DNA from 3 places in the Bradyrhizobium sp. WU425 genome. Region 3 is predicted to be linked to each of the others. Evidence: predicted binding sites of a transcription regulator. Region 3 holds the regulator's gene; each other region holds the start of a gene.
What was found. Region 3 encodes PhoB, which activates phosphate uptake and scavenging genes when phosphate is short. Its sites were predicted from a motif close to TGTCATNNANCTGTCAT; they were not measured.
Positions count from the first base shown of each region.

Region 1: the regulator PhoB is predicted to act here: its motif matches at 3,760-3,776, upstream of BcanWU425_RS13950 (UDP-2,3-diacylglucosamine diphosphatase).
Region 2: the regulator PhoB is predicted to act here: its motif matches at 2,940-2,956, upstream of BcanWU425_RS23570 (DUF47 domain-containing protein).

Region 1 is NZ_CP088089.1:2,935,971-2,946,536, reverse strand. Features, by position in the region: gene BcanWU425_RS13965 (caspase family protein) at 1-747, shown strand, start outside; gene BcanWU425_RS13960 (threonine/serine dehydratase) at 820-1,803, opposite strand; gene BcanWU425_RS13955 (glycosyltransferase family 4 protein) at 1,867-2,910, opposite strand; gene BcanWU425_RS13950 (UDP-2,3-diacylglucosamine diphosphatase) at 2,924-3,736, opposite strand; gene thiD (bifunctional hydroxymethylpyrimidine kinase/phosphomethylpyrimidine kinase) at 3,942-4,742, opposite strand; gene BcanWU425_RS13940 (Lrp/AsnC ligand binding domain-containing protein) at 4,872-5,117, shown strand; gene BcanWU425_RS13935 (c-type cytochrome) at 5,142-6,071, opposite strand; gene BcanWU425_RS13930 (CHRD domain-containing protein) at 6,227-6,643, shown strand; gene BcanWU425_RS13925 (cystathionine gamma-synthase family protein) at 6,721-8,016, opposite strand; gene BcanWU425_RS13920 (c-type cytochrome) at 8,306-8,752, opposite strand; gene BcanWU425_RS13915 (xanthine dehydrogenase family protein molybdopterin-binding subunit) at 8,841-10,566, opposite strand, start outside.
Region 2 is NZ_CP088089.1:4,832,963-4,843,528, reverse strand. Features, by position in the region: gene BcanWU425_RS23585 (ABC transporter substrate-binding protein) at 1-936, shown strand, start outside; gene BcanWU425_RS23580 (branched-chain amino acid ABC transporter permease) at 1,009-1,872, shown strand; gene BcanWU425_RS23575 (branched-chain amino acid ABC transporter permease) at 1,874-2,842, shown strand; gene BcanWU425_RS23570 (DUF47 domain-containing protein) at 3,001-3,645, shown strand; gene BcanWU425_RS23565 (inorganic phosphate transporter) at 3,661-4,668, shown strand; gene sugE (quaternary ammonium compound efflux SMR transporter SugE) at 4,661-4,975, opposite strand; gene BcanWU425_RS23555 (peptide chain release factor 3) at 5,144-6,763, shown strand; gene BcanWU425_RS23550 (hypothetical protein) at 6,995-7,573, shown strand; gene BcanWU425_RS23545 (NnrU family protein) at 7,645-8,229, shown strand; gene BcanWU425_RS23540 (class I adenylate-forming enzyme family protein) at 8,302-9,894, shown strand; gene BcanWU425_RS23535 (tetratricopeptide repeat protein) at 10,062-10,566, shown strand, end outside.
Region 3 is NZ_CP088089.1:7,592,781-7,603,346, forward strand. Features, by position in the region: gene BcanWU425_RS36140 (OpgC domain-containing protein) at 1-246, opposite strand, end outside; gene apaG (Co2+/Mg2+ efflux protein ApaG) at 451-843, shown strand; gene BcanWU425_RS36150 (Hsp33 family molecular chaperone) at 905-1,924, opposite strand; gene argF (ornithine carbamoyltransferase) at 2,089-3,024, opposite strand; gene BcanWU425_RS36160 (aspartate aminotransferase family protein) at 3,024-4,226, opposite strand; gene BcanWU425_RS36165 (GcrA family cell cycle regulator) at 4,682-5,194, shown strand; gene phoB (phosphate regulon transcriptional regulator PhoB) at 5,442-6,149, opposite strand; gene phoU (phosphate signaling complex protein PhoU) at 6,172-6,888, opposite strand; gene pstB (phosphate ABC transporter ATP-binding protein PstB) at 6,899-7,720, opposite strand; gene pstA (phosphate ABC transporter permease PstA) at 7,717-8,562, opposite strand; gene pstC (phosphate ABC transporter permease subunit PstC) at 8,567-9,556, opposite strand; gene pstS (phosphate ABC transporter substrate-binding protein PstS) at 9,655-10,566, opposite strand, start outside.

The DNA.
Region 1 (10,566 bases), 3.2 Mb from region 3:
AAGAACTTCTACGACAGCTACGGCAACACGCCCTATGCGCAGGTCGCGCTGAAGCTCCAGATGCAGCCGAAGCAGATCCCCTTGATGCAGGCGACTAAGTTCCTGGCGCCGCAGAATATCGCCCCGACCTTCAAGATCGGCAATCTCGGCCAGCCCAAATACATGCCGCTGCAGCAGGGTAATGGCGGCGCGCAAGTGAACGGCAATTTGCCGATCGTGCAGAAGTCGGGCGACAATAACGGCATCGGCAAGCTCGGCAATGGCGGCCAGATCGTCAACCTGCTCGCGGGCAACAACCAGCCCAACCAGCAGAACGGCACGCCGTCGCAGACCCCGGGCAAGATCGTGACCCTGCCTGCGCCGACCAACACCACCAACAACAATGGCGGCATCGGCAAGATCGTGACGCTGCCTGCGACCAACAAGACGCCGAATGGTACTGCCAACGGCACAACCAGTGGCAATCCTGGCAAGATCGTGAGCATGCCGGTCAATGTCGGCAAGGGCGGCACGACCATCGATACGAAGCCCGTCAACGTTCAGACGCAGAACAACCCGATCCGCATCAACAACGGGGCGAAGATCAGCAACAACCCCGTGAACAAGGTGCAGGTGCAGAACAACAACCACCCGCAGTTCAATGAGACCAACCGGATCGTCAACAACGGCAGCAACAACTTCCGGCAGTCGATGAACCAGAGCCAGGGTGGCAACGGCGGCAACAACCACCGCGGCTTCATGCACTGATCGCGGTCGGCCACACACGACAAAGGGCAGAGCGGTGACGCTCTGCCCTTCTTGATGTCAGAAGATTGATTATCAGGCCACCAGCTCGGCAAACAGATCAGCGTCGACATTGCCGCCGGAGAGCACGATGACGACATTCTTGCCGGCAACATCAAGTCGTCCCGCAAGCAGCGCCGCCAGGCCGACCGCTCCGCCCGGTTCGACCACGAGCTTCAGCTCGCGATAGGCAAAGGCGACGGCCGCGCCGACTTCCTTGTCCGAGGCGGTCACGCCGCGCGCGAGCAGCTTGCTGTTGATCGCAAAGGTCATCTCGCCGGGGATCAGGGCCATCAGCGCATCGCAGATGGTGCGGCCGGCGGGTGCGTGCGGCTCGCGGTGGCCCGCGGTCAGCGACAGGCCGTGATCGTCGAACGCGTCGGGCTCGGCCACCACGATCTCGGCCAGCGGAAAACGCGCCTTCACAGCCGTTGCAACGCCGGCGATCAGGCCGCCGCCGGAGGCCGGGGCGACCACGATGTCGGGGCTGAAACCGAGCGCCGCCATGTCCTCGGCGATCTCGCGGCCGGCGGTGCCTTGACCGGCGATCACGAAGGGATCGTCATAGGGCCTGACCAGAGTCGCGCCGCGCTTCTCGGCGATGCCGCGCGAGATCGCCTCGCGGTCGTCGCGGTCGCGGTCGTACAGCACGACCTCCGCACCGTAGGATTTGGTTCGCTCGCGCTTCGACAACGGCGCATCCGCGGGCATCACGATGGTCGCCTGCATGTCGAGGATCTTTGCCGCCGCTGCCACGCCCTGGGCATGGTTGCCGGAGGAGAACGCGACCACGCCGCCGGCGCGCTTGTCCTGCGGGATCGAGGCGACCTTGTTGAAGGCACCGCGAAACTTGAACGACCCGGTGCGCTGGAGCATCTCCGGCTTGAGATAGACCTTTGCACCGACACGCTCGTTGAGCACGGGAAAGGACAACAGCGGGGTGCGGACGGCGAAGGGTGCGATCACGCGTGCTGCGGCGTCGATATCGGCAGGGCCGATCGGAAGAAGCTGTTCTGTCATGCCTGATGTTATCGCGCCGGATGAGGCGCGGGCAAGGCATCTCCGGGCGAGGGCTTCTTCCCCTCAGGCGACGAATCGCGCCGGTTCTGCCCCGTTCCGGCCGGGCATCACGGCGCCGACGGCCAAAATGCTGTCGACAAAAGCCCGGGCCGAGGCCTCCCAGGTGTAGTTGGCGGCGAATTCCACGCAGTCCTGCCGGCAGATATCCAGCGCGGCGAAGCAGGCGCTGCGCAGATCGTGATCGAGCGCGCCGACCGGCGCATCGCCGATCATGTCGCGGGGCCCCTTCACCGGAAACGCCGCGACAGGCAGGCCGCTCGCCAAGGCTTCGAGCAGAACGAGGCCGAACGTGTCGGTCTTGCTCGGAAACACGAAGACATCGGCGGCCGCGTAGATGTCCGCCAGCTCCTCGCCATGCTTTTCGCCGAGGAAGATCGCGTCCGGATAGGCCTCCTCCAGCGCGACACGCGCCGGGCCGTCACCGACGATCACCTTGGTGCCGGGCAGCTCGAGGTCGAGGAACGCCTCGAGATTCTTCTCCACCGCGACCCGACCGACCGAGAGGAACACCGGCGCCGGCAGGCAGAGATCGATCGCGCGGGGATGGAACAGATGGGGGTCGACGCCGCGCGGCCACAGCACGACATTGTCGAAGCCGCGCTCGGTCAGCTCACTGGCGAGCGCCGGCGTCGCCGCCATCACGGCGCGGCTGGGGCTATGGAATCGGCGCAGCGCCCGCCAGATCAGCGAGCCCGGCACCGGCACGCGGGCGCGGACATATTCGGGAAAGCGGGTGTGGAAGCTGGTCGTGAAGGGCAGCTTGCGCTGCCGGCAATAGCGGCGGACCATCAGGCCGATCGGCCCCTCCGTCGCGATGTGGATGCTGTCCGGGCGCGCCTCTTCGATCAGCTTCGCGATTCTGCCCGGGCGCGGCATGGCCACCCGCACGTCCCGATAGCTCGGCATCGCAAAGGTGCGGAACCATTGCGGCGTCAGGAACGAGAATTCGACGTCGAGACTTTTGGCGGCGTCGGCAAGCTTGGTCAGCGTCCGAACCACACCGTTGACTTGCGGGTGCCAGGCGTCGGTCGCGACCAGGATGCGCATCAGGCTGCCCTTGTCATGCGGCTTTGGCTGCGATCTGCGGGACCTGTGCCGGCTTCTCGGCCTGGTTCGCCCAGGTGATGATCTCGAAATGGCCCTCGTCGTGCTCGACCAGTGCCGTGCAGCTCTCGACCCAGTCGCCGCAATTCATGTAGCGGATGCCGCCCTCGTCGCGGATCACCGCGTAGTGGATGTGGCCGCAGATCACGCCGTCGGCGTCGTGGCGCCGCGCTTCGGCGGCGAGCGCCTGCTCGAACGCGCCGATATAGTTGACCGCGTTCTTGACCTTCTGCTTGGCCCATTGCGACAGCGACCAATAGGGCACCTTGAACATGCGCCTAAAGAAGTTGACGAAGCGATTGAGCTGGATCGCGAAGTCGTAGGCCTTGTCGCCGAGATGGGCGAGCCAGCGTGCGTTCTGCACCACGAGGTCGAAGATGTCGCCGTGGATGACGAGATAGCGCTTGCCGTCCGCGCCGGTGTGGACGGTGTTCTCGACCACGTCGATGCCGCCGAAATGCGTGCCGTAATAGTTGCGCAGGAACTCGTCGTGATTGCCGGGGATGTAGATGACCTTGGCGCCCTTGCGCGCCTTGCGCAAAAGCTTCTGGACGAGGTCGTTATGCGATTGCGGCCAATGCCAGCTCGATTTCAGCGCCCAGCCGTCGACGATATCGCCGACGAGATAGATCGTGTCGGCATCATGGAAACGCAGGAAATCGAGCAGAAGATCGGCTTGAGAACCGCGGGCTCCGAGATGAACGTCGGAGATGAACAACGTGCGAAAGCGCCGCTCCGGGCTCTCGTCACTCACATCGTAACTTCCCATGCGCCAGCCTGTAACAATGTCCCGTGACAGGGGGATGACCAATTGAACCTTTGAGGCACCTTAGGATACGAATCGCGCTTGCCTCGCCCACCCGCGAATATCAGTCGCATGCGACAATCAGGCGACATGGCGTCGCAGCGCCCTCCGCAAGAACCCGGAGCTGCATGGCGGGAGGGACTAGCGGTGGCGCGCTCGCGACCGGCGGTCAGTAAAATTTATGGAAATGATGGATCGGGCCGTGTCCGTGGCCGACGCTGAAGCGGTCGGCGGCGGCGATCGCCGCGCTGATCCAGGTCTTGGCGTTGCGCACGGCGCGCTCGAGATCCTCGCCTCTGGCGAGCCCTGCGGCGACCGCCGAGGACAGCGAGCAGCCGGTGCCATGGGTGTTGCTTGTGGCAACGCGCGGCGCGGCGAGCGCGATCGTGGTGCTGGCATCGACGAGATAATCGATACTCTCGGCGCCCTCGCCGTGGCCGCCCTTGATCAGGACCGCACGACAGCCGAGCGCCAGCAGCCGGCGCCCCTGGCTTTCGATCTCGGCCTCGCTGGCCGCGACCGGCTCGTCGAGCAGAGCCGCGGCCTCGGGCAGATTGGGTGTGATCACCGAGGCCAGCGGCATCAGCTTGATGCGCAGGGCATCGACGGCATCGGACGCGAGCAGGCGATCGCCCGACGTCGCCACCATCACGGGATCGAGCACGATACGCCCGGGCGCCCAGCGCGACAGCGCGGCCGCGATCGCATCGATGCTGGCGGCTTGCGCCACCATGCCGATCTTGACCGCGCCGACCTCGAGATCGGAAAACACCGCGTCGATCTGCGCGGTGACGAATTCGGCGGGCACGGCGTGAATGCCGGTGACGCCGCGGGTGTTCTGCGCCGTCAGCGCCGTGATGGCAGAAGCGCCAAAAACGCCGAGCGCGGCAAAGGTCTTCAGGTCGGCCTGGATGCCGGCGCCGCCGCTCGAATCGGAGCCGGCAATGGTCAGCGCTACGGGTGTCGTCATGGGGCGCTCTTCAGCGTTTTCGAAGCCATGGCCCGTCCTAGCGCGCCTCTCCCAGCCCAGCAAGTTCGCTTGCTAAATCCGGCCGGGTTTGGCCTATTAGCCGTCAGATATGCTTTCGGAGTGACCGCGATGGTTCCCTTTTTCGTCCAGATCAAATGCAAGCTCGGCCAATCCTATGTGGTCGCCAATGCGCTTGCCGAAGCCGAGATCGCCTCCGAGATCTATTCCACGGCCGGGCAATACGACCTGCTGGTGAAGTTTTACGTCGACAACGACACCGATATCGGCCACTTCGTCAACGAGAAGGTGCAGGTGCTGCCCGGCATCCAGGACACCCTCACCATCATCACCTTCAAGGCGTTTGGCGCGAGTTGACCGTCCGAAAAAGGGCAGGCCCGATCAGGTGCCGCCCTCCTTGCGCTTGGGACGCGGCGGACCGTCCACCGGCGGCAGCGACTTGAGATAGTCCGCCATCGCCGCGAGATCGTCGTCCGGCAGTTGCGAGGTGTTCTTGATCACCCGCGTCATCGCGCCGCCGACGCTGTCGCCGTCGGGCAATTCGCCGGTCTTCAGGAAATAGGCAATATCCTTCGCGCTCCACTCGCCAAGGCCCTTCTGGGTGATGTTGGGCACCCATCCCTCGCCTTCCGGATTGGGGCCTCCAGCGAAGCGTTGTGCGGCGGTGATGCCGCCAAGCGCGTTGCGCGGGCTGTGGCATTCCGCGCAATGGCCAAAACTGTTGACGAGATAGGCGCCGCGATTCCACTGCGGTGACTTCGCGCTGTCGGGGACGAAGGGCTTGTCGTCCAGAAATAAGAATTTCCAAATGCCGACGTTACGCCGGATGTTGAACGGAAAGCGCACATCGTGGTCGCGCACCTTGCCTGCGACGGCCGGCAGCGTTTTCAGGTACGCAAAGAGATCGAGCACGTCCTCGCGCCTGGCGTGCTGATAGGACGTATAGGGAAAGGCCGGAAAATAATGCCCTCCGTCCGGCGAGACCCCGTGCATCACCGCATTGACGAATTCGGCATCGTTCCATTTGCCGATGCCATCGGTCGGATCGGACGAGATGTTCGGCGCGTAGAACGTTCCGAACGGCGACTTGATCGCGACGCCGCCGCCGAGCCTGAGACGATCGGGCTGGTCGGGGACGGCATGGCATGAGGCGCAGCCGCCGGCGTTGAACATCACCTGGCCATTGGCAAGATCAGGGACGCGGGCAGGCGCGGTGCCGACGGCCGCCTCCACCGGCGCGCTGAGCCACCAATAGACGCCGGCTGTGGCGAGTGCGGCGAGCAGCGCCACGGAGATTGTTCGTCGCAACATGCGGTCCTTTCGTCATCGCGGCGAAGCTTATGACCGATGTCCTCGCGGCTCCAGCCACGAAGAATTTAGCCCACCGCGGCCTGAAACGGGAATAAACTGCAATGCCGGCTGTTGGAAGTTTGGCAGCCCAAACGGGTTCAGCAGGGAGAAAAATCATGAACAAGATCGTCATCGCCATGTCAGTGCTTGGCGCCGTTGCTTTTGCGGGTTCGGCCAGCGCGGAAAAGCTGAAAGCAACGCTCGACGCCAAGTCGGAGGTCCCCGCAACGACCAGCAGCGGCACCGGAACGGCCGATCTGGATTACGACGCCGCCAGCAAGAAGCTGTCCTGGAAGGTCACCTATTCCGGCCTGTCCGGCCCTGCCACCGCCGCGCATTTCCACGGACCTGCCGAGCCCGGCAAGAACGCCGGCGTTGCGATCCCGATCCCAGGCGCTGCGACCAGCCCGGCCGAGGGCTCGGCGACGCTGACCGACGCGCAGGCCGCCGATCTGCTCGGCGGCAAACTCTACGTCAACATCCACACCGCGGCCAATCCGGGGGGCGAGATCCGTGGTCAGGTGACGAAGTAAGCTTCGCACAGACCAACAAAAGGGGCGGCTGCTTGCGCAACCGCCCTTTTCGATTCCGCGTAGCGCTGGCGCAGGCGTCACACCTCAGGTTCGGCTGCGTTCAGCGCCTGCGCGAGGTCGGCGATCAAATCCGACGGGTGCTCGATGCCGATCGACAGCCGGATCGTGGAATCGAGCACGCCGATCTTCCGGCGGATGTCGGCGGGGACGCCGGAGTGGGTCATGGTGGCAGGCAGGCTCGCAAGCGACTCCGTTCCACCAAGGCTCACCGCCAGCTTGAGGATTTGCAGCGCGTTGAGGAATTTCATGGCGGCGGCCTTGCCCCCGACGATGTCGAACGAGAACGTGGACCCTGCCCCCGAGCATTGCCGCGCAAACACAAGTCCGTCCGGCGACGCCGCGTCGTGATGACCGAGATAGTGCACCTTGGCCACTTTGGGATGATCGCGCAGATAGTCCGCCACGAGGCGCGCATTCGCATCCGCCTTTTCCATGCGCAGGCTCAGCGTCTCGAGCGAGCGGTTGATCATCCAGCAGGAATGCGGATCGAGCTGGGTGCCGATGGCGCCCCGCAGCGCCTTGATGCCTTTCACCACCGCCTTCGCGCCGAGCGCGGCGCCCGCGATCAGATCTGAATGACCGCCGACATATTTCGTGAGCGAGTACAGGGAAATATCGGCGCCGTGCTCGATCGGTCGCTGAAACACCGGCCCGAGCAGCGTATTGTCGCAGGCGATGATCGGAACGTGTCCTTGGGTCTTTCCGATGCTCTCAGCGACACGCCGCATCATCGCGATGTCGACCAGCCCGTTGGTCGGGTTGGCCGGGGTCTCGATCAGGATCATCGAAATCCGGCCCTTGCGCATGGCCTCCTCCGCGGCTTGGCTGACCACGGCTTCATCGACGCCATCGGCGAAGCCGACGGCGCCGATCGACAGACGCGCAAGCGTATTCGTCAGCAGCGTTTCGGTGCCGCCGTAAAGCGGCTGGGAGTGCAGAATGACGTCGCCGGGGCGGACGAACGCCAGGATCGTGGTCGCGATGGCCGCCATGCCGGATGAGAACAGCGCACAGCTCTCGGTGCGCTCGTAGATCGCGAGCCTGTCCTCGACGATTTCGCTGTTGGGGTGATTGAAGCGCGAATAGACCAGGCCCGCGCCCATTCCTTCCGGCGGCTCGCGCCGGCCGGAGACGAAATCGAAGAAGTCCTGCCCGTCCTCGGCCGTCTTGAACACGAAGGTCGAGGTCAGGAACACCGGCGGCTTGACGGCGCCTTCCGACAATTGCGGATCATAGCCATAGGTCAGCATCAGCGTTTCCGGATGCAGCATATGGTTGCCGATGTGCGTCTTAGACGGGAACGGTTTTACCATGGCTTGTCTCGCTGTTGCTGATTGAGGCGCTCGCCGCGGGTTGGAACTCCTGATGTCGTGACGCAGTCAGGAGCGAGATGCGTCAGCGTCAAAAGCTCACGCCAATGCCGCGGCGGCTGGAGCAAAGATAGCTGCTCCGGTAGCGATCCGTCAGGCCTTGCGGATAGAATTTCCAGCAGCGCTGCGCGCCGACATGAAAAAAGCGGCTGCTTTCGCAACCGCTTTTTCCCGATTCCCAGTAGCCCGGATGGAGCGAAGCGCAATCCGGGCTACGAATCTTTTTCTTCCGTCAACCGTTCTTCACACGAAACGTCTCGTGGCAGCCGCCGCATTCCTTGCCGACCGCGGGGAAATTCGCCTTGAGCGAGTCGAGATCCTTGATCTTGCCCTTGGCCTCGCCGACGACCTTGGCGAAGCTCGCGACCTTCGCATCGAACCCGGCCTTGTCCTCCCAGATCTTCGGCGAGGCGCTGTAGTCGCCCTCGGGCTTCATACCCTTTGCGCTCGCCGGAAACAGGTGCGGCAGCTTCTTGGCGGTGTCCTCGAACTGCGCCAGCGCGCTGTCCACAGTGGCCTGATCATAGGGCTTCTCGCCCTTGACCATGGCCGCCACTGCGCCGGCGTTCTTGCCGTTGCCCTTCATGAGAGTCTGCACTTCCTTGACGGAATCCTGTTGTGCCCAAACCGCGCCCATACCGAGCAGGAGCGCGCCCCCAACCACCAACACTCGCTTCATTCGCAAAATCCCTTTCCTTGATGCAGGATCGTGCTGACCCCTCAATGGGCCAACACCGCTCGGCAGATTTCATTCCCGTGGAAGATTGTCACAGGCTGTGACGGCGATGGTGCTCGTTGATGGCGATCCACACCCGTTCCGGGGTCGCCGGCATGTCGATGTGGTCGATCTTGTATTCGCGCCAGAGCCCGTCGACGATGGCGTTGACGACCGCCGGGCAGGACCCGATCGCACCGGCCTCGCCCGCGCCCTTCACCCCCAGCGGATTGGTCTTGCAGGGAACGTTGGCGGTCTCGAACACGAAGGCCGGCCCGTCCGCCGCGCGCGGCAGCGCGTAGTCCATGAAGGTCGCGGTGACGAGCTGGCCATCGCCCGCGCCATAGACCACCTGCTCCATCAACGCCTGGCCGATGCCCTGCATGGCGCCGCCATGGACCTGGCCGGCCAGCAGCAGCGGATTGAGCGTCATGCCGAAATCGTCGACGATCACGTAGTTGACGATTTTGATGATGCCGGTGGCCGGATCGATCTCGACCTCGGCGACATGGGTGCCGTTGGGATAGGTGCCGTCGGCGCTGGCGAAGGTCGCGCTCGCGTTCAGCTTCGAGGGATCCGCGCCGGGCCGCTTGGCGAGATCAGTGAACGAGATCGAGCGGTCGGTGCCGGCGATGCGCACGATGCCGTCGGTGATCTCGAGGTCGCCGGCGCTGGCTTCCAGCGCCTGGGCCGCGATTTCCTTCAGCTTCTGCCCGAGCTCGCGGGTCGCGCGCTCGACGCTGACACCGCCCGACGGGATCGAAGCCGAGCCGCCGGTGCCGAGGCCCGTGGCGATCATGTCGGTGTCGCCCTGGTGGACGTGCACGCGCTCGGGCGCCACGCCGAACTGCTCGGCAACGATCTGCGCATAGGCGGTCTGGTGGCCCTGCCCGCTCGACTGGGTGCCGATCAGGACCGTGATATCGCCATTGGGGTCCATCCGCACATTGGCGGTCTCCTCGCCCATGGTGCCGCAGACCTCGACATAGCTCGCAAGTCCGATGCCGCGGATCAGGCCGTTCTTCTTGGCCGCCTTGGCGCGCTTGCCAAACTCCTTCCAATCGGCGATCTCCATCGCGCGCTTCAGATGCGCGGCGAAGTCGCCGGAATCGTAGACTTTGCCGGTCGCGGTCTTGTAGGGCAGCGCCTTCGGCTGGATGAAATTCTTGCGGCGGATGGCATCCACCGTCATGTCGAGCTTTCGCGCGCAGGCGTCCACGAGACGTTCGATGACGTAAGCAGCCTCGGGCCGCCCGGCGCCGCGATAGGCATCGACCGGCACGCTGTTGGTGAAGATGGTGCGCACCCGGCAGTGGAACGCCTGGATGTCGTAGAGGCCCGGCAGCATGCCGGCGCCGCCATGCGGGATATAGGGCCCGAAGGTCGACAGATACGCGCCCATGTCGCCCATCAGGTCGCAATCCATCGCCAGGAACTTGCCGTCCTCGGCCAGCGCCATCTTCGCGGTGGTGACGTTGTCGCGGCCCTGCGCGTCGCCCATGAAATGCTCGGTACGGTCGGCGGCCCATTTCACCGCCTTCTTCAGCTTTCGCGCGGCGACTGCCAACAGGGCGTATTCCCGATAGGGAAACAGCTTGGTGCCGAAGCCGCCGCCGACGTCGGGGCAGATCACCCGCATCTTGTCGGTCGGAATGTTGAGCACGTTCTGGCAGAGGATATCGCGCAGGCGATGGCTGCCCTGGCTGCCGACCGTCAGCGTCAGATGGTCGCGCTTGGCGTCGTATTCGCACACCGCCGCGCGCGTCTCCATGAAGTTC
Region 2 (10,566 bases), 2.8 Mb from region 3:
GTCGACCTCATCGTCGACGTGCCGAATTCCGGCGTGGCGCTCGCGGTCAACAACGTCATCAAGGAAAAGAACGGCGTCTATATCAACTCGGGCGCGGCGACCTCGGATTTGACCAACGCGCAGTGCTCGCCCAACACGGTGCACTGGACCTACGACACCTACATGCTTGCCCACACCACCGGCCAGGCGCTGGTGAAGGCCGGCGGCGACACGTGGTTCTTCCTGACCGCGGACTACGCCTTTGGCGCGGCGCTGGAGCGCGACACCACCGCTGTCGTTACCGCAAATGGCGGCAAGGTGGTCGGCGGCGTCAAGCACCCGCTGAACACGCCGGACTTCTCGTCCTTCCTGCTGCAGGCGCAGGCTTCCAAGGCCAAGATCATCGGCCTTGCCAATGCCGGCGGCGATACCACCAACACGATCAAGCAGGCGGCCGAGTTCGGCATCGTCAAGGGCGGCCAGAAGCTCGCGGCGCTGCTGCTGTTCCTCACCGACGTCAAGGCGATCGGGCTCGAGACCGCACAGGGCCTCAACTTCACCGAGACCTTCTACTGGGACATGAACGACCAGACCCGGGCGTTCTCGAAGCGCTTCGCCGAGAAGATGAAGAACAACGCGCCGCCGACCATGGTGCAGGCCGGCGTCTATGCGGGCGTGCGTCACTATTTCAAGGCACTGGAAGCGCTCGGCGGCAACCCGCATGACGGCGTCAAGGTCGTCGAGAAGATGAAGTCGATGCCGACGGAAGACGATCTGTTCGGCAAGGGCGAGATCCAGCCCAACGGCCGCACCATCCACAATGCCTATCTGTTCGAGGTGAAGAAGCCCTCCGAGTCCAAGGGACCGTGGGACTTCTACAAGCTGGTCGGCACGGTGCCGGGCGACCAGGCCTTCACGCCGCTGTCCGAGAGCAAGTGCGCGCTCTTGAAGAAGTAAGCTAACCGCCCGCAGGCCATCAGGCCTGCGGGCGACTTTCAGGGAACGCCGAAGGGACCAGGTGCGGGATCGATGCAGGCTCTTTACGCTCAGCTACTGGTAGGACTGATCAACGGCTCGTTCTACGCGCTGCTCAGTCTCGGGCTTGCCGTGATCTTCGGCATGCTCAACATCATCAATTTCGCCCATGGCGCGCTCTACATGATGGGCGCGTTCGTCGCCTACTTCCTGCTGAACCTCGGCGGCATCAACTACTGGTGGGCGTTGCTGCTTGCGCCTGTTATCGTCGGCATCTTCGGCATGATCCTGGAACGGACCATGCTGCAATGGCTGACCGGGCTGGATCATCTCTACGGCCTGCTGCTGACCTTCGGCATTGCGCTGATCGTGCAGGGCGTGTTTCAGAACTATTTCGGCTCCTCCGGCCTGCCTTACGCCATTCCGGACCAGCTCAAGGGCGGCATGAATCTCGGCTTCATGTTCCTGCCGGTCTATCGCGGCTGGGTCGTCATCTTCTCGCTGGTGGTCTGCATCGCGACCTGGTTCCTGATCGAGAAGACGCGGCTCGGCGCCTATTTGCGCGCCGCCACCGAAAACCCGACGCTCGTGCGCGCCTTCGGCGTCAACGTGCCGCGCATGATCACGCTGACCTACGGCCTCGGTGTCGGCCTTGCAGCGCTCGCCGGCGTGCTGTCGGCGCCGATCAACCAGGTGCGGCCGTTGATGGGCGCCGACCTCATCATCGTGGTGTTCGCGGTGGTCGTGATCGGCGGCATGGGATCGATCATGGGCTCCATCATCACCGGCTTCGCGCTCGGTGTGATCGAAGGCCTGACCAAATATTTCTACCCCGAGGCCTCCAACACCGTCGTGTTCGTGCTGATGGTGCTGGTGCTCTTGGTGAAGCCAACGGGATTGACGGGAAGGGCGGCCTGATATGACAGCCTTGACGGACGACACGCTGCCGGTAACCCCGCGCGCGATCCGCGACGAGATGATCGTGTTCGTGGTGATGGCGCTGCTGCTGGCTTCGGTGCCATTCACGGGGGTCTACCCGTTCTTCGTGATGCAGGCGCTGTGCTTCGCGCTGCTCGCCTGCGCCTTCAACCTGCTGATCGGCTACGGCGGTTTGCTGTCCTTCGGCCATGCGATGTTCCTGGGCACGGCCGGCTATTGCAGCGCGCATGCGCTGAAAGTATGGGCGCTGCCGCCGGAACTCGGCATCCTCGTCGGGGTCGCCGGTGCCTTCGTGCTCTCGCTCATCACGGGCTATATCTCGATCCGCCGCCAGGGCATCTATTTCTCGATGATCACGCTGGCGCTGTCGCAGCTCTTGTACTTCATCTACCTCCAGGCGCCGTTCACCCATGGCGAAGACGGCATCCAGGGTATTCCGCAGGGACGCATGTTCGGCGTCTTCGATCTGACCAAGCCCACCGTGCTCTACTACGTGGTGCTGGTCGGTTTCCTCGCCGGCTTCCTGCTGATCTTCCGCATCATCAACTCGCCGTTCGGCGAAGTCCTCAAGGCGATCCGCGAGAACGAGCCGCGCGCGATCTCGCTGGGTTACCGCACCGATCAGTACAAGTTCCTGGCTTTCGTCCTGTCGGGCACGCTGGCCGGCTTTGCCGGTGCGCTGAAAGTCTTCGTGGCGCAGAATGCCTCGCTCACCGACGTGCACTGGTCGATGTCGGGCGAAGTCGTGCTGATGACGCTGGTCGGCGGACTCGGAACCGTCTTCGGTCCCGTGGTCGGTGCCTTCGTGATCATCGCCATGCAGCAATATTTGGCGGGGTTCGGCCAATGGGTGACCGTGATCCAGGGCTCGATCTTCGTGATCTGCGTGCTCACCTTCCGCCGTGGCGTCATCGGCGAAATCGCGCATTACTTCCGGCGGTCGCTGTAAGTCATTGATATAATAGAAGATGTGTTGACGCGCGAAAGCGGTGGATGATCCAGCTCCACGGGCGTGAGGTGGCACGCGCGTGGATCGAAAATGGTCTATGACAGTTTCATGACGGCCCGCTTGGGCCAGGCCATCATCCAACCGGTAGTCTCTCCCCCATGATGCGATTGTTTCGCGCTTTCCTGCCGAAGGAAGAACGGTTCTTCGACCTGTTCGACCGCCACGCCCAGACCGTGATCCAGGGCTCGATCGCGCTCCAGAGCATGCTCAACGGGGGCGAGGAGACGCCGGTCTATTGCCAGCGCGTCAACCAGTTCGAGAACGATGCCGACAACATCACCCGTGAGGTGCTGACCGCGGTGCGCCGCACCTTCATCACCCCGTTCGACCGCGGCGACATCAAGAACCTGATCACCTCGATGGACGACGCCATCGACCAGATGCAGCAGACCGCCAAGGCCGTGATGCTGTTCGAGGTCCGCAGCTTCGAGCCGCCGATGCGGGAGATCGGCGGGCTTCTGATCGAATGCGCCAATCTGGTCGGCCGCGCGCTGCCGCTGATGCAGAAGATCGGTCAGAACGTGGCCATGCTGACCGCGATCACGGAAGAGCTTGGCAAGCTGGAAGGCCGCGTCGACGATCTCCATGATATCGGGCTGAAGGAACTGTTCCTCAAGCATCGCGGCGGCAACGCGATGGATTTCATCGTCGGCGCAGAGATCTACGACCATCTCGAGAAAGTCGCCGACCGCTTCGACGACGTCGCGAACGAGATCAACAGCATCGTCATCGAGCAAGTTTAGGGCAGGGGCCACGCCGTGGATGTTGCGTTGGGTCTTCCCGTCCTGGTCGGATTGATCGCCGTCGCGCTGCTGTTCGACTTCCTGAACGGCCTGCACGACGCCGCCAATTCGATCGCGACCATCGTCTCGACCCGCGTATTGCGGCCGCAATACGCGGTGTTCTGGGCCGCGTTCTTCAACTTCGTCGCCTTCATGGTGTTCGGGCTGCACGTTGCCCAGACTATCGGCACCGGCATCATCGATCCCGCGATCGTGGATGCTCAGGTGATCTTCGCCGCGCTCGTCGGCGCCATCGTCTGGAACCTTGTGACCTGGGCACTCGGCATCCCATCGTCCTCGTCTCATGCATTGATCGGCGGCTTGTTTGGTGCCGGTGTGGCCAAAGCCGGCCTCTCGGCGGCGGTCTGGAGCGGATTGTCCAAGACGGTCATCGCCATCGTGCTGTCTCCGCTCGTCGGCTTCCTGCTCGCGATGGTGCTGGTCGCGATCGTCTCCTGGGCCTCGGTGCGCTCCACGCCCTTTGCCGTGGATCGCGCCTTCCGCATCCTGCAATTCGCCTCCGCCTCGCTCTATTCGCTCGGCCATGGCGGTAACGACGCGCAGAAGACCATGGGCATCATCGCCGTGCTGCTCTATTCGCAGGGCCAGCTCGGCGGCGAATTCTTCGTCCCCTTCTGGGTGGTGCTCGCGTGCCAGGCCGCGATGGCGATGGGGACGCTGATGGGCGGCTGGCGCATCGTTCGGACCATGGGCCTGCGCATCACCAAGCTGACCCCGATGCAGGGCTTTTGCGCCGAGACCGGCGGTGCCGCGACCCTGTTCATGGCGACCTTCCTCGGTGTTCCCGTCTCGACAACCCACACGATTACCGGCGCCATCGTCGGCGTCGGCGCCGCCCGCCGCCTCTCGGCGGTGCGCTGGAACGTCGCCAGCTCGATCGTCTATGCCTGGGTGATCACGATGCCGGCCTCGGCCATCGTCGCCGCGCTGAGCTGGTGGGCGGTCAAGATCTTCCTCAGGTAACCAGCTTCAGTCCGACAATCCCGGCGACGATCAGCCCGATGCTGGCGAGGCGGAATGCGGTGGCCGGCTCGCCGAACAGGATGATGCCGAGCGTCGCGGTACCGACCGCGCCGATGCCGGTCCAGACTGCATAAGCGGTTCCAATCGGCAGCGATTTGAGGGCGAGCCCGAGCAGGATGATGCTGCCGGCCATGGCGCCAAGCGTGAGGACCGACGGAACGAGCTTGGTGAACCCCTCGGTATATTTGAGGCCGATCGCCCAGGAGACCTCCAGCAGACCGGCGACGAACAGGATGCTCCAGGCCATGACGACCCTCCATTCAAGGCAGGGTCGTCCCCGCGACTGGTGTGCTGATAGAAAGGGAAGGCCGTCCGTCCCAACCTGATCCGAGCCGGATATGGGGCTGGCCGGAAAGCTCCGCAATCACCAGATGAGGCTTGATCAGGCTCATTTTCCCTGCCAAACGCTGCCGCAATGTCCGACATCGCCACCACAGCCGAATCGACGGCCCGTTCCTCGCTTGCCGCTGAAGTGTCGCGGCGGCGTACGTTTGCGATCATCTCGCATCCGGACGCCGGGAAGACCACGCTGACCGAAAAGCTGCTGCTGTTCGGTGGCGCCATCAATCTGGCCGGCCAGGTCAAGGCCAAGGGCGAGCGGCGCAACACGCGTTCGGACTGGATGAAGATCGAGCGCGAGCGCGGCATCTCGGTCGTGACCTCGGTCATGACCTTCGAGTTCGAGGGCCTCGTGTTCAACCTGCTGGACACGCCGGGCCACGAAGACTTTTCGGAAGACACCTATCGCACGCTCACGGCGGTCGATTCCGCCGTCATGGTGATCGACGCCGCCAAGGGCATCGAGGCGCGCACCCGGAAGCTGTTCGAGGTCTGTCGTCTTCGCGACATCCCGATCATCACCTTCATCAACAAGATGGACCGCGAGAGCCGCGACGTCTTCGAGCTGCTCGACGAGATCGAAAAGACGCTGGCGCTCGATACCACGCCAATGACCTGGCCGGTCGGCCGCGGCCGCGAGTTCCTCGGTACCTACGACGTCGTCAATGGCGGCGTGCGCCTGCTCGAAGGCGGCGGCGCCAAGACCGGCGCGGCGCAGCAGATCGAGATCGCCGAGCTCGCCAAGCTCAACGCCAATCTCGACGTATCGGCGGTCAAGGACGAGCTCGAGCTCGTCACCGCGGCTTCAAAACCGTTCGAGCTCGAAGCCTTTCGCGAGGGCCATCTGACGCCGGTTTATTTCGGCAGCGCGCTGCGCAATTTCGGTGTCGGCGACCTGCTGCAAGGGCTCGGCAAGTTCGCGCCCGAGCCGCGCGCGCAGGAGAGCGACCAGCGCAAGGTCGAAGCCACGGACCCGCGCATGAGCGCCTTCGTGTTCAAGATCCAGGCCAACATGGATCCCAATCACCGCGACCGCATCGCCTTTGCCCGCCTGTGCTCCGGCAAGCTCAGCCGCGGCATGAAGGCGAAGCTCGTGCGCACCGGCAAGAGCATGCCGCTGTCCAGCCCGCAATTCTTCTTCGCGCAGGACCGTTCGGTCGCGGACGAGGCCTATGCCGGCGACGTCGTCGGCATTCCCAATCACGGCACGCTGCGCATCGGCGATACGCTGACCGACGGCGAGGATTTCAACTTCGTCGGCGTACCGAGCTTTGCGCCGGAAATCGTCCGCCGCGTGCGTCTCACCGACGCGATGAAGGCGAAGAAGCTGAAGGAAGCGCTTCAGCAGATGTCGGAAGAGGGCGTTGTGCAGGTGTTCCGCCCGCGCGACGGCGCGCCCGCATTGGTCGGCGTCGTCGGCGCGCTGCAGCTCGACGTGCTCAAGGCGCGGCTGGATGCGGAATATTCCCTGCCTGTCGAATTCGAGGTCAGCGAGTTCCAGCTTGCGCGCTGGGTCTCTTCGGACGACCGCAAGAAGCTCGACACCTTCATCTCTGCCAACACCTCCAGCATCGCCGACGATGTCGACGGCGATCCCGTCTATCTGGCGCGAAACGAGTTCTATCTCGGCTACACCAGGGAACGTGCCGAGGGCATCGAGTTCACCAACGTCAAGGACGTCAAGAAGAAGGGCTAGGGCGTTTCGTGCGCTCTGTAGCCACTCCCCCTCCGCTGTCATGCCCCGCGAAAGCGGGGCATCCAGTACGCCGCAGCCTCTCGATTCAATCACAAACGTCTCGGAGTACTGGGTCGCCCGGTCAAGCCGGACGACGGCACCGTCCTTGGACGCGCGCATGTGAACAGCCGCAGGCTTGACGTTGCCGACGGCAATGCCACGTTCACCCATGTGGCCTTGCGAGTTCGCTTCATGTGGCGCGGCATCCTTGTTTTCCTCCTGCTGGCGATCTCGACGATCGCCGCCGACGCTCGGCCGCGGCAAATCAACCCAATTCCGTTTTCGCACGAACCGTGCAGCGTTCTCGACGGCAGGCCCTGCACGCCGTCCTATTGCAGCCCGCTCGAGCCTGGTCCATGCATTCCCGAGATCGACTATTCCTACGGGCAGAACCTCCAGCTCACGATCCAAAGCGTGCCAGCGGACGCCGATCGCGCCAAATACCAAAAGCCGGATCACGATCTCGATACGATCGGCGATCTCTTCGCCGAGCTGCGCACCTGCTGGTCACCGCCATCGGACAATGCGCGCGCGGGCATGCAGATCGCCGTGCGTTTCAGCTTCAACAAATCGGGCGGCCTGATCGGCCCGCCGCGCCTGACCTTTGCGACCGCAGGCGTCCCCGCCGAGACGAGAACCACCTATCTTAATGCAATCAATTCATCGTTGAACGCCTGCCTGCCGCTGAAATTCACCGGCGGTCTTGGCGGTGCCATCGCCGGGCGGCCGATCGCGATCCGGTATGTCGACAATCGCGAGATCAGCAAGTAGCGCATCAGTTGCGACCCGCGGCCAATCGATGATACGCCATGGGCTGGGGCGCTGGTTGAGGGGAGAATCTCGTGGGTCTGCTGGTTATGATCCTGGGGCTTGCGCTGTTTTTTGCGGCGCATGTGCTCACGACGAAACGCGAGGCGCGCGCGCAGGCCATCGCGAGAGTGGGCGAGGGGACCTACAAGATCCTCTATTCGCTTGCCTCGCTCGCGGGGCTCGCACTGATCATCTGGGGCTTCGCCCACTACCGCGCGACGGGCTGGATCGACGTCTGGTATCCACCGAAGGCGCTGAAGCACATCACGCTCGCGCTGATGCTGCCCGCGGTCATCCTGGTGGTTGCGTCCTATCTGCGCGGCCGCATCTATGCGAGGCTGAAGCATCCGATGCTGGCCGGCATCAAGCTGTGGGCGGCGGCGCATCTTCTGGCCAATGGCGATCTCGGCTCCATCATCCTGTTCGGGTCCTTTCTGGGCTGGGCGGTGTATGACCGCATCACGCTGAAGCGTCGCACCGATAGCGGCGGTCCGCCGATTCCGGTCGGCGGCGTCACCAACGATCTGATCGCGGTCGTGGTTGGAATCGTCGCTTATCTGGCGCTGGCTTTTGCGTTCCATCCCGTCGTCATCGGCGTTCCCGTGATGGGCGGCTAGCCGATCAGCACAAGACAGGACCGCATGCCCGTGCGCGGAAGGTAACGAAAGTAACAAGCCAAGGGCAATCCGATGGACTGGTCGCATTCTCAGATCCCGCCAATGCGGTTCGAGGCGCGCTTCGGCGATCGGGTGGTACCGGCATTTTGCGATCGGCCATCGAGCCTGTGGGCGATGATTGCGGACGCCTGCGCCCGCAATCCCGACGGCGAAGCGCTGATCTCAGGCGATGTCCGGCTGAGCTGGCGGCAGGCCGTTGAGCAGGCTGCGCGGATCGCGGCGGGATTTCGCAAGCTCGGATTGCAGCGCGGCGATCGTGTCGCGATCCTGCTCGGCAACCGCGTCGAATTCCCGCTGCTGCTGTTTGCTGCCGCGCATGAGGGGCTTGTCACGGTGCTGCTCAGCACGCGGCAGCAGAAGCCGGAAATCGCCTATGTGCTCGCCGACTGCGGCGCCAAGATCCTGATCCACGAGGCGGCACTTGCGGAGCGGCTGCCGGACGCACTGGACGTGCCCGATGTGATCGACCGCATCGCCATCGACCACGATCCGGCTCTGTCGGATTTCGCGGTGCTCATCGACAACGCCCCGGCCGCGGCGCCGGTCGAGACGAGCGAGGAGGACACCGCGATGATCCTCTACACCTCGGGCACGACAGGCAAGCCGAAGGGCGCGATGCTGGCCCATTGCAACATCGTCCATTCCTCGATGATCTTCATGTCCTGCCTGCAATTGACGGCGGCCGACCGTTCGATCGCGGCAGTGCCGCTCGGCCATGTCACCGGCGTGGTCGCCAACATCACGACGATGATCTGCTGCGGTGGCGCGTTGATCATCATGCCGGAGTTCAAAGCCGGCGAATATCTCAAGCTCGCCGCGCGCGAGCGCGTCACCTACACGGTGATGGTGCCGGCGATGTACAATCTGTGCCTGCTCCAGCCCGATATCGAGAGCTACGATCTGTCGAGCTGGCGCATCGGCGGCTTTGGCGGCGCACCGATGCCGGTTGCCACCATCGAGAAGCTCAAGGCGATCATTCCCGGCCTCGGGCTGGCGAATTGCTACGGTGCGACCGAGACCACGTCGCCGTCCACGATCATGCCGGGCGAGTTGACGGAAAGCCATATCGACAGCGTCGGCCTGCCGTGTCCGGGTGCGCGCATCCTGGCGATGGACGCGGACGGGCGTGAGCTGCCGCCTGGGGAAATCGGCGAGCTCTGGATCCAGAGTGCGTCCGTCATCAAGGGCTACTGGAACAATCCCAAAGCCACGGCCGAAAGCTTCACCAGCGGGTTCTGGCATTCCGGCGATCTCGGCTCGGTCGACGCGGAGGGATTTGTCCGGGTGTTCGACCGGCAGAAGGACATGATCAATCGGGGTGGCCTCAAGATCTATTCGGCCGAGGTCGAATCCGTTCTGGCCGGCCACCCGGCCGTGGTTGAGAGCGCGATCGTCGCCAAGACGTGCCCGGTGCTGGGGGAACGCGTCCACGCCGTGGTGGTGACGCGTGCACCGGTGGACAGCGAGGCCTTGCGCGCCTGGTGCGCGGAGCGGCTGTCGGACTACAAGGTCCCGGAAACCATGGTGATCACCGCGGAGCTCTTGCCGCGCAATGCCAATGGCAAGGTGCTGAAGCGGCAGCTGCGGGAGCCGTTGGGAACCTGACCCGGGGAGGCGTCTCTCCGGGCTGTCCCGGGTGGTTAACGCCTTGATCGGGCTCGCTTTGCCTTGCCACCGCCATATCGTTAGGGTACCCCGCCGCCACGTGGGGACGGGATTCCTGACGCGAACGCTTCGGCGCGCGCACCCGGACGGGCATGGGATTAGCATAAGTGTCTGAATTATTTGACGAAGTCGACGAGGAAGTACGTCGCGAACAGCTCAAAAAGCTGTGGGATAAGTATTCGATTTTGTTCATCGCCCTGATGGTGCTGATCGTCGCCGCCGTGGGTGGCTGGCGCGGTTACCAATATCTTGAAGCCAAGAAGGCTGCCGAGGCCGGTGCTGCCTTCGAGAAGGCCGCTGAGCTGTCCGAGCAGGACAAGCATGCGGAGGCCGAGGCGGCCTTTACCGAGCTCGCAGCCAAGGCTCCATCGGGCTATCGCACCCTGGCGCGTCTGCGTGCTGCGGCCGAGGCGGCGTCCCGCGATCCCAAGGCAGGCGCCAAGCTGTATGACGACATTGCCGCCGACCGCAGCGTAGGCGGCGAGTGGCAGGATCTGGCGAAGATCCGCGCCGCCGGTCTCCTGCTCGACAGCGCCGGCTATGCCGACATGCAGCAGCGGCTGGAAGCCTCCACCGCGCCCAAATCGACCTTCCGTCACGCCGCCCGCGAAA
Region 3 (10,566 bases):
GGTGGCGTCGCTGAAGCCGTAATTGCGGATCGTGAACCAGGTCAGAAGGCTCGGCGGCAAATGGTCGATGAAGATCAGCCACAGCGCAAGGCCGCGGAATAGGTCGAGCCGGAGCTCGCGCTCGCCGATGGCGGGCAGCGAAATGGCCGGCGCGGCCGCGCGCCGCTTCGCTCCCGCGGATTTGACCTCCACAGGTTTAGCGGTTCCCGCGATCGTCGATCCCGTCACTTGGTCGGCAATGGTCATCGGGGGCCTAAAAACCCTTCCGCAAATCGCGACGTGGCAAGGAGTGTACCGGTCCGGCCGTCATCTCGCAAAGCGACCGGATCACAAGCAAGTACATTTGCAAGCCCATTTGGACGTGTACTTCCCTGCGAATTCTGGCGGGACGATGTCGCCAAGGCGTCTCCGGCGTTTGGTTCCGGAGCGGTTTTCGGTATGATGGCAATCATGTACCGCGCCGTGACCCGCCAGATCGAAGTGACCGTCGAGCCGAACTTTGTTCCGGAGCAGTCGTCGGCCGACCGCTCCCGTTATTTCTGGGCCTACACCGTCGTCATCACCAATTCCGGCGACGAGACCGTGCAGCTCAAGACCCGGCACTGGATCATCACCGATGCCACCGGCCGGCAGCAGGAGGTGAAGGGCGAGGGCGTCGTCGGCGAGCAGCCGACGCTCGCGCCTGGCGAACGCTTCGAATACACCTCGGGCGTGCCGCTCACGACCGCCTCGGGCTTCATGACCGGCCGCTACCAGATGGTCAGCGCGACCGGCGAACGCTTCGAGATCGACGTGCCCACGTTCTCGCTGGACAGCCCGGACAACAAGCGGGTGTTGAATTAGGGCAGGAGATGGTGGGCGCGCTCCGCTTTGGCCGACCCTATCGCACCTGCAGGCTAACGCCTTACGCGTCTTCCACGCCTGCTTCATCCGGCGTGAACTCGTACACCGAGCTGCAGAACTCGCAGGTCACGACGACCTTGTCGTCCTTGACCATCGCGGCACGGTCGTCAGACGAAAAGCTCTTTAGCATCGATGCCACCGCATCGCGCGAGCAGGAGCATTGCGCCTTCAAGGGCAGCGGATTGAACACGCGCACGCCGCGCTCGTGGAACAGGCGGTAGAGCAGCCGCTCCCCGGACAGCTCCGGATCGATCAGCTCAACGTCTTCGACGGTCTCGATCAGCGAGCGTGCCTCGACCCAGGCATCGTCTTCAGCGACGGCGTGCACTTCGACGCCTTCGGGCGCATCGCCGGGATGCAGATCGGCCTGCCGCGCACGCTCGGGCGCCTTCGGCAGGAACTGCATCAGCATGCCGCCAGCACGCCAGCGATGCTTGCCGCCGTCGTTCGAACGCCATTCCTCGCCGACAGCGAGACGCACGCGTGTCGGGATCTGCTCGGAGCGCAGGAAATATTCGTGAGCGGCGTCTTCGAGGCTGCCGCCGTCGAGCGCGACCAGGCCCTGGTAGCGGCTCATGTCGGGGCCTTGGTCGATGGTCATGGCGAGATGACCGTGGCCCAGCAGCGCGCCGGAATGCGTGCCAGTATCTTTGGCCTCGCCGAGGCGCGCGGCGTCGTAGCGCGCATAGGCGCGCAGGCGATCCGGCGCCTGATAGTCCACGACCAGGAACGACACCGGACCGTCGGTCTGGGCCTGGAGAATGAAGCGGCCCTCGAACTTCAGCGAGGAGCCAAGCAGCGTGGTCAGCACGATGGCCTCGCCGAGCAGCTTGCCGACCGGCGCGGGATAATCGTGCTTGGTCAGGATTTCGTCGAGCGCCGGACCAAGCCGCACCAGCCGACCGCGCACATCGAGCGCGTCGACCTCGTAAGGCAGCACGGCGTCATCGATCGGAACCGCGGATGGCGCGCGAACCGGGCCTTCAGGCCCGGTTTTCATATCAGGGGATTGGGAAACCATGGCGCTTTATCTGGGGTCGGAAGGCGGAATTGGAAGGGGGTGAGGGCTGGGGTCCGGAATGCAGAACGGATCGTACGCAAGCAGGGCAAATTCAGCGTCGTCCTGGCGAAAGCCAGGACGACGATGAAGACCTACTTCGCCGGCACGGCGGATACCGGCCCGGATTACTTCACCGCGTCGAAGCACCAGGCCAGAATGCCCTTCTGCGCGTGCAGGCGGTTTTCGGCCTCGTCGAACACGACGGATTGTGGACCGTCGATCACCTCGTCGGTGACCTCCTCGCCCCGATGGGCGGGCAGGCAGTGCATGAACAGCGCATCCGGCTTGGCAAGCGACATCAGCTGCGCATTGACCTGATAGGGCTTGAGCACGTTGTGGCGGTGCTCGCCTTCCTTGTCGCCCATCGACACCCAGGTGTCGGTCACGACACAATCGGCGCCGCGCACGGCGGCTTCGGCATCCGTGCCGAGCATGATCGGCGCGCCCGTCGCCTTGATGAAGTCGCGCATCGCCTTTTTCGGCGCGAGCTCCGGAGGCGTCGCGACATTGAGCTGGAACTTGAAGCGCTCGGCGGCGTGCGCCCAGGAGGCGAGCACGTTGTTGTCGTCGCCGGTCCAGGCCACGGTCTTGCCCTCGATCGGGCCGCGATGTTCCTCGTAGGTCATGAGGTCCGCCATCACCTGGCAGGGATGCGAGCGGCGCGTCAGGCCGTTGATGACGGGCACGGTGGCGTTTGCCGCAAGCTCCAGCAGCGCATCGTGATTGAGAATGCGGATCATGATGGCGTCGACATAGCGCGACAGCACGCGCGCGGTGTCGGCGATGGTCTCGCCGCGGCCGAGCTGCATTTCGGCGCCGGTGAGCATGATGGGCTCGCCGCCGAGCTGGCGCATGGCGACGTCGAAAGACACCCGCGTCCGCGTCGAGGGGCGCTCGAAGATCATCGCCAGGGTCTTGCCTTCGAGCGGCCTGACCGGCTGATGCGCCTTCTGCTTCGCCTTCATCGCGGAGGACGCAGCGAGCATGCGCTTGAGCTCCGACAGCGGCAGCTCGTTGATATCGAGGAAGTGCTTCGGTGTTTTATCGGGCGACTTGCTCATCAGCTTGCCGCCCGCTTGTTGCCGGACAACGCGGTGCAGGCGCGCTCGAGCCGCCCGACGCTGTCCTCGATCTCGGCTTCGGTGACGATCAAAGGCGGCAGGAAACGCACGACATTGTCGCCGGCACCGACGGTGAGCAGCTTTTGGTCGCGCAAGGCTGCAACGAGATCGCCGGAGGGCACCACGGCCTTGATGCCGATCAGGAGGCCCTCGCCGCGCACTTCGCTGACGACATCGCCGTGTCGGTCGATCACGGAGGCGAGCTTCTGCTTGAGCAGCAGCGACATCCTCTGCACGTGGTCGAAGAAGCCGGGCTTGAGCATGACGTCGAGCACGGCGTTCGCAGCCGCGATCGCGAGCGGATTGCCCCCGAAGGTCGAGCCGTGCGAGCCCGGCGTCATGCCGGACGCCGCTTCCGCGGTCGCAAGGCAGGCGCCGATCGGGAAGCCGCCGCCGAGCGCCTTGGCCAGCGACATCACGTCGGGTTCGACGCCAAGGCGGCGGTACGCGAACAGATCGCCGGTGCGGCCCATGCCGGTCTGCACCTCGTCGAAGGCGAGCAACAGACCCTTCTCGTCGCAGAGCTGGCGCAACGCCCTCAGGAAGGCGGGCGTTGCCGAACGCACACCGCCCTCGCCCTGGATCGGCTCGATCAGGATGCCGGCGGTCTGCGGACCGATTGCCTTTTTCACGGCATCGAGATCGCCATGCGCAACCTGGTCGAAGCCCTCCATCGGAGGGCCGAAACCTTCGAGATATTTTGCCGATCCCGTTGCGGCCAGCGTCGCCAGCGTGCGGCCATGGAAGGCGCCTTCGAAGGTGATCATGCGATAGCGGTCGGGATGACCCTTTGCGGCGTGATAACGGCGCACGACCTTGATCACGCATTCCAGCGCTTCGGCGCCGGAATTGCAGAAGAACACGAAATCCGCGAAACTTTCATTGCACAGGCGCGCGGCGAGCTTTTCGCCGTCCGGGCTCTGGAACAGATTCGACATGTGCCAGAGCTTGGTGGCCTGCTCCTGCAACGCCGCGACCAGCGCCGGATGGGCATGGCCGAGCGCATTCACCGCCACCCCGGAGGTGAAATCGAGATAGCGCTCGCCATTGGTCGCGATCAGCCAGCAGCCTTCGCCACGCTCGAAACCAAGGTCGGACCTGGCGAAAACGGGGAGCAAATGCGGCGCTGCGCTGTTAGTCATGATGGTCACTTGAATGTTGCGGACGGAGTGAGCGTGCATTGCGCAACGCACCATCGACCGGCCCGGAAAACGAAACGTGCCGCCTCTTGAGGGCGGCACGTGCGACTATCTTAGGCCTGGTGAAACGGGTGTCAATGCCGCCCGGAAAGCCTCGCGAAACGCTGAATCCGTAGTCTTGCGGTGCCGATTTTGCGGGATTTGGCCACGGAACATGTGGAAGCGAGTCGGCGGACTCTTGCGCGGGAGTCACGCCATATTGTAGCGTTTGGATTGTCAGATACGACATCTCGTGCAGTGGTTCTGATCTTTAAGTCCTTATGTACCGGCGTAAACGTTCGGGCGTTCAAGACGCGCCCGGCGAGCCTTAAGGGATTCTGGCGGCACGGGTTTTTGAAGGCTTAGGCATTCGCTGCGAGGCCCCAGGATGGCTGGCGCGCAGCGAGGGAAAGGGTGCAATGACGGTTTTGACCTGGTCCGATGATCGCGTCGAGCAGCTGAAAAAGCTCTGGGAGGCCGGACTTTCGGCCAGCCAGATCGCGGCGGAGCTCGGCAATGTGACCCGCAATGCCGTGATCGGCAAAGTGCACAGGCTCGGCCTTTCGGGCCGCGCCAAGAGCCCATCATCGGCAGCGCCGCGGCCGCGCAAGGCGCGCCCCGCGCAGCACATGATGCGGGTGAGCCGCCCGATCTCGCGCGGCAACACCGCGCTGGCGCAGGCCTTCGAGGTGGAGGCTGAGCCGGATCCGGTCACCTATGACAACGTGGTGCCGATGAGCCAGCGGCTGTCGCTGCTGGAATTGAACGAGGCGACCTGCCACTGGCCGGTCGGCGATCCCTCGAGCCCGGACTTCTTCTTCTGCGGTGGAAGGGCGCTGTCCGGACTGCCCTATTGCGCCCAGCACTCGCGCGTTGCGTACCAGCCGGCGTCGGATCGGCGCCGCGCACCGGTGAAGCCGGGTCCGCGGTAATCACGGCAAGTCGTCGCGCGAAGACGATTCAACAATTTCAGCGTCGTCCCGGCCTAGTGCGCAATTGCGCACGGGGGGCCGGGACCCATACTCCGAGCACGCAATAATCGTGCGGAAGGGGTCACTCCGAGTCTTCGCCAAACCACGTTCGGTGGTTATGGGCCCGGATCAGCGCTCGCTTCGCTCGCTTGTCCGGGACGACGGCTGAGAATGCAGGGACAACTCGCCAACAAACAAGCCTGCAACCCTACACCTGCTCCGCCTTGGCAAACCGATCATCCAGCGCGTAGCCGGCGCCGCGGACGGTGCGGATCGGGTCCTGCTCGCGGCCGAGATTGAGCAGCTTGCGCAGGCGGCCGATATGCACGTCGACGGTGCGCTCGTCGATATAGATGTCGCGACCCCAGACGCTGTCGAGCAGTTGCTCGCGCGAGAACACGCGCCCCGGATGCTCCAGGAAGAACTCCAGCAGGCGATATTCGGTCGGACCGAGATCGATCGGCCGGCCCGAGCGCGCCACGCGGCGCTTGTCGCGGTCGAGCTCGATGTCGCCAAAAGCAAGCACCGTCGCGAGCCGCTCCGGGCTTGCGCGCCGCAGCAGGCCTTTCACGCGCGCCAGCAGCTCCGGCACCGAGAACGGCTTGACGATGTAATCGTCGGCGCCGGTCGCAAGACCCCGCACCCGCTCGCTCTCCTCGCCGCGCGCGGTGAGCATGATGATCGGGAGCTGCTTGGTCTCGGGACGGGTGCGAAGCCGCCGGCACAATTCGATGCCTGACAGGCCCGGCAGCATCCAGTCGAGCACGATCAGATCGGGGATGTGCTCCTTGAGGCGGGTGTCGGCGTCGTCGCCGCGCATCACCGTCTCGACGTCATAGCCGTCGCCTTCGAGGTTGTAGCGGAGAAGCTCGGTCAGGGCTTCCTCGTCCTCAACCACCATAATGCGTGCGCCCATCGGGTCGTCGCTCCCTAAGTCTTCAGGTGTTCGGTACCGTGTTGGCGAAGGTCGTCATGTCGCCCTTCGGCCGCTTGTCGGTGATGGCCTGGCCCTCGATCATGTAGAACACGGTCTCGGCGATGTTGGTGGCGTGGTCGCCGATCCGCTCGATGTTCTTGGCGCAGAACATCAGATGGATGCAGAACGAGATGTTGCGCGGATCCTCCATCATGTAGGTGAGGAGCTCGCGGAACAGCGAGGTGCAGATGGCGTCGACCTCCTCGTCGCCCTTCCAGACCGCCATCGCCGCCGGCAGATCATGCGCGGCATAGGCGTCCAGCACCGACTTGACCTGCTGCTGCACGAGGTCGGTCATGTGCTCGAGGCCGCGGAACAGCTTGAGCGGATGGAAGTCCGTCTCCAGCGCCGCGACGCGCTTGCCCATGTTCTTGGCGAGGTCGCCGATGCGCTCGAGATCGGTCGCGACGCGCATGGCGCCGACGATCTCGCGCAGATCGACCGCCATCGGCTGGCGGCGGGCGATGGTGAGCACCGCACGCTCCTCGATGCGCTTCTGCAGCGCGTCGAGCTCGGTGTCGATGGCGACGACGCGCTGGCCGAGCGGGACGTCGCGGCGGATCAGCGCGTCGACGGACTCGACGATCATGCGCTCGGCGATGCCGCCCATCTCGGCGACCAGGCGAGTGAGTTCCTGGAGGTCGGTGTCGAAAGCCTTTGCGGTATGTTCAGAACCCATGTCGCGTCTCCTAGCCGAACCGGCCGGTGATGTAATCCTGCGTGCGCCGATCTGACGGCGACGTGAAGATCTTGCTGGTGTCGTCGAACTCTATCAGCTCGCCGAGATACATGAAGGCGGTCTTGTCGGAGACGCGCGCCGCCTGTTGCATGTTGTGGGTGACGATAGCGATCGTGTAATCCTCGGACAGCTCCTGGATCAGCTCCTCGACCTTGGCGGTCGAGATCGGGTCGAGCGCCGAACAGGGTTCGTCGAACAGGATCACCTCGGGCCGCACCGCGACGGTGCGGGCGATGCAGAGGCGCTGCTGCTGGCCGCCGGAGAGCGACAGGCCGGAGGCGTTGAGCTTGTCCTTGACCTCGTTCCACAGCGCGCCGCCGCGCAGCGCCTTCTCGACGCGGCCGTCCATCTCGGACTTCGAGATCTTCTCATAGAGACGGATGCCGAACGCGATGTTCTCGTAGATCGTCATCGGGAACGGCGTCGGCTTCTGGAACACCATGCCGACGCGGGCGCGCAGCAAATTGAGGTCCAGCCTGGGGTCGAGGATGTTGGTCTGATCGAGCATCAGCTGACCGGTGGCGCGCTGGCCGGGATAGAGGTCGTACATCCGGTTGAAGATGCGCAGCAGGGTCGACTTGCCGCAGCCCGACGGTCCGATGAACGCCGTAACGCGGTTGGCGCCGAGCGTCAGGTTGATGTTCTTCAGCGCATGGTGCTCGCCGTAATAGAAGTTCAGGTTACGCACGGTCACCTTCGGGGGCGCCTCGGGCAGCACCGCCGCGTGCGGCAGTCCACCGGACGCGCTCATCGACACGGAAAGATCACTCATTTTGCGGTCCTCTCGGCGCCAAGGATGCGCGCGAAAATATTAAGGGCAAGAACGGTCAGGGTGATGAGCAGCGCCCCGCTCCAGGCCAACTGCTTCCAATAGGCATAGGGGCTCTGCACGAAGTTGTTGATGGTCACAGGCAGGTTCGCCATCGTCTTGTTCAGGCCGAGGCTGAAGAACTGGTTCGATAGCGCGGTGAACAGCAGCGGCGCGGTTTCACCGGCGACGCGAGCGGTCGCGAGCAGCACGCCGGTGATGAGACCCGATCGGGCAGCCCGATAAGCGATCCGCTTGATCACCAGCGAACGCGGCAGGCCGAGCGCCGAGGCCGCCTCGCGCAACGCGTTCGGCACCAGCAGCAGCATGTCCTCGGTCGTGCGCAGCACCACCGGGATCACGATGACCGCGAGGGCGAGCGAGCCTGCGATCGCCGAGAAGCCGCGCATCGGCACCACCACGGCGCCGTAGATGAACAGGCCGATGATGATCGAGGGCGCCGAGAGCAGGATGTCGTTGATGAAGCGGATCACCGAGGTCAGCCGGTCGTTGCGGCCGTATTCGGCGAGATAGGTGCCGGCGAACATGCCGAGCGGCGCGCCGATGCCGACGCCGATCACGGTCATGATCAGCGAGCCGACGATGGCGTTGAGCAGACCGCCCTCGTTCGATCCCGGTGGCGGCGTGTTCTCGGTGAACAGCTGGACATTGAGTCCCGCCAGCCCGTTGTAGAGCAGCGTGATCAGGATCAGCGCGAGCCAGGTGACGCCGAAGGCGGTTGCGGCGATGCAGAGCCCGCGGACGACGATGTCCTTGCGGCGTCGGCGTGAATAGATCGGATTCATGGCGCTAATTCCCCGCCTTCTTTTCCAGCCGCATCAGCATCAGCCGCGCCGCTGCGAGCACGAAGAAGGTCAGAACGAACAGCAGGAGGCCGAGCAGGATCAGGCCGGATTGGTGCAGGCCGTCGCTCTCGGCGAACTCGGATGCGATCGCCGCCGAGATCGTGGTGCCCGGCGCAAAGATCGATGACGAGATCCGGAACGAGTTGCCGATGATGAAGGTCACCGCCATGGTCTCGCCGAGCGAGCGGCCCAGCGCCAGCATGATGCCGCCGATGACGCCGACCCGGGTGTAGGGGATCACCACGCTGCGGACGACTTCCCATGTGGTGCAGCCGACGCCGTAGGCGGCTTCCTTCAGGACCGGAGGCACCGTCTTGAACACGTCGACCGAGATCGAGGTGATGAAGGGCAGCACCATGATGGCAAGGATCAGCGCGGCATTGAACAGGCTGAGATAGGACGGGGGACCTGCGAAGATCGCGCCCAGCACGGGAACGCCGTCGAAGATCTTGATCATGAAGGGCTGGAACGTGTTGGCCAGGAACGGACCCAACACGAAGAAGCCCCACATGCCGTAGATGATCGAGGGAATACCGGCGAGCAGCTCGATTGCCATGCCGATCGGGCGGCGCAGCCATTGCGGGCAGAGCTCGGTGAGGAAGATCGCAATGCCGAGACCCACGGGAATGGCGATCAGCATCGCGATGAAGGAGGTGACGAGCGTGCCGTACATCGGCCCGAGCGCGCCGAGCACCGGCGGATCTGCGGAGGGCGCCCAGCGCTGCGTCCACAGGAAGGAGACGCCGTATTCTTTCATCGCCGGGAAAGCGCCGACGATCAGCGAAATGATGATGCCGCCGAGGATCAGAAGCACCGAGATCGCGGAGAGCCGCGTAATCCAGTAGAAGGTAACGTCGCCGAGCTTGAACGCGCTCAAGGCCTTGGCGCGGTCATACGGTCCGGCGTCGTCGATTACATCGCTCTGAACGGCCATCTCTGCCACGCCGATCCCCTGTACCAAATAGTATACGTTTTTTGTTGGTCCGTGCCCCGGATGTAGCGCAGCGCATCCGGGGCACGAGCGTCGCGAACCTAGCTCTTGATGTCGGCAGCCCAGGTCTTCTCGATCAGCTGAACGACCGGATCCGGCATCGGGATGTAGTCGAGCTCTTCAGCCGCCTTGCCGCCGCTCTTGAAGGCCCAGCGGAAGAACTTGATGGCTTCCTGCGAGGCCGCCTTGTCGGTGGCGTCCTTGTGCATGAGGATGAAGGTCGCCGCCGTGATCGGCCAGGATTTCTCGCCGGGCTGGTCGGTCAGGATGACGTAGTAGCCGGGAGCCTTGGCCCAGTCGGCGTTGGAGGCGGCCGCCTGGAAGGCTTCGACGGTGGGCTGCACAGGCTTGCCGGCCTTGTTGATGAGACCGGTGTAGGTCAGCTTGTTCTGCTTGGCATAGGCGTACTCGACATAGCCAATCGAGTTCTTGGTCTGGCTGATGTTGCCGGACACGCCTTCATTGCCCTTGGCGCCGACGCCGACCGGCCACTCGACCGCGGTACCCTCACCGACCTTGCTCTTCCAATCCGCGCTGGCCTTGGCGAGGTAGTTGGTGAAGTTGAAGGTGGTGCCCGAACCGTCCGAACGGCGGACCACGGTGATGGCCTCCGAGGGCAGCTTCACGTTCGGGTTGAGCTTCTTGATCGCGGCGTCGTCCCATTTGGTGATCTTGCCGAGATAGATGCTGGCCAGCGTCTCGCCGTCGAACACCAGTTCACCGGGCTTCACGCCCTCGATGTTGACGACGGGCACGATGGCACCCATCACCATCGGCCACTGGACGAGGCCGTCCTTCTCGAGCTGCTCGGCCTTGAGCGGCGCATCGCTGGCGCCGAAGGTCACGGTCTTGGCCTGGATCTGCTTAATGCCGCCGCCGGAGCCGATCGACTGGTAGTTCAGACCGTTGCCGGTCTCCTTCTTGTAGGCGTCGGCCCATTTGGAATAGATCGG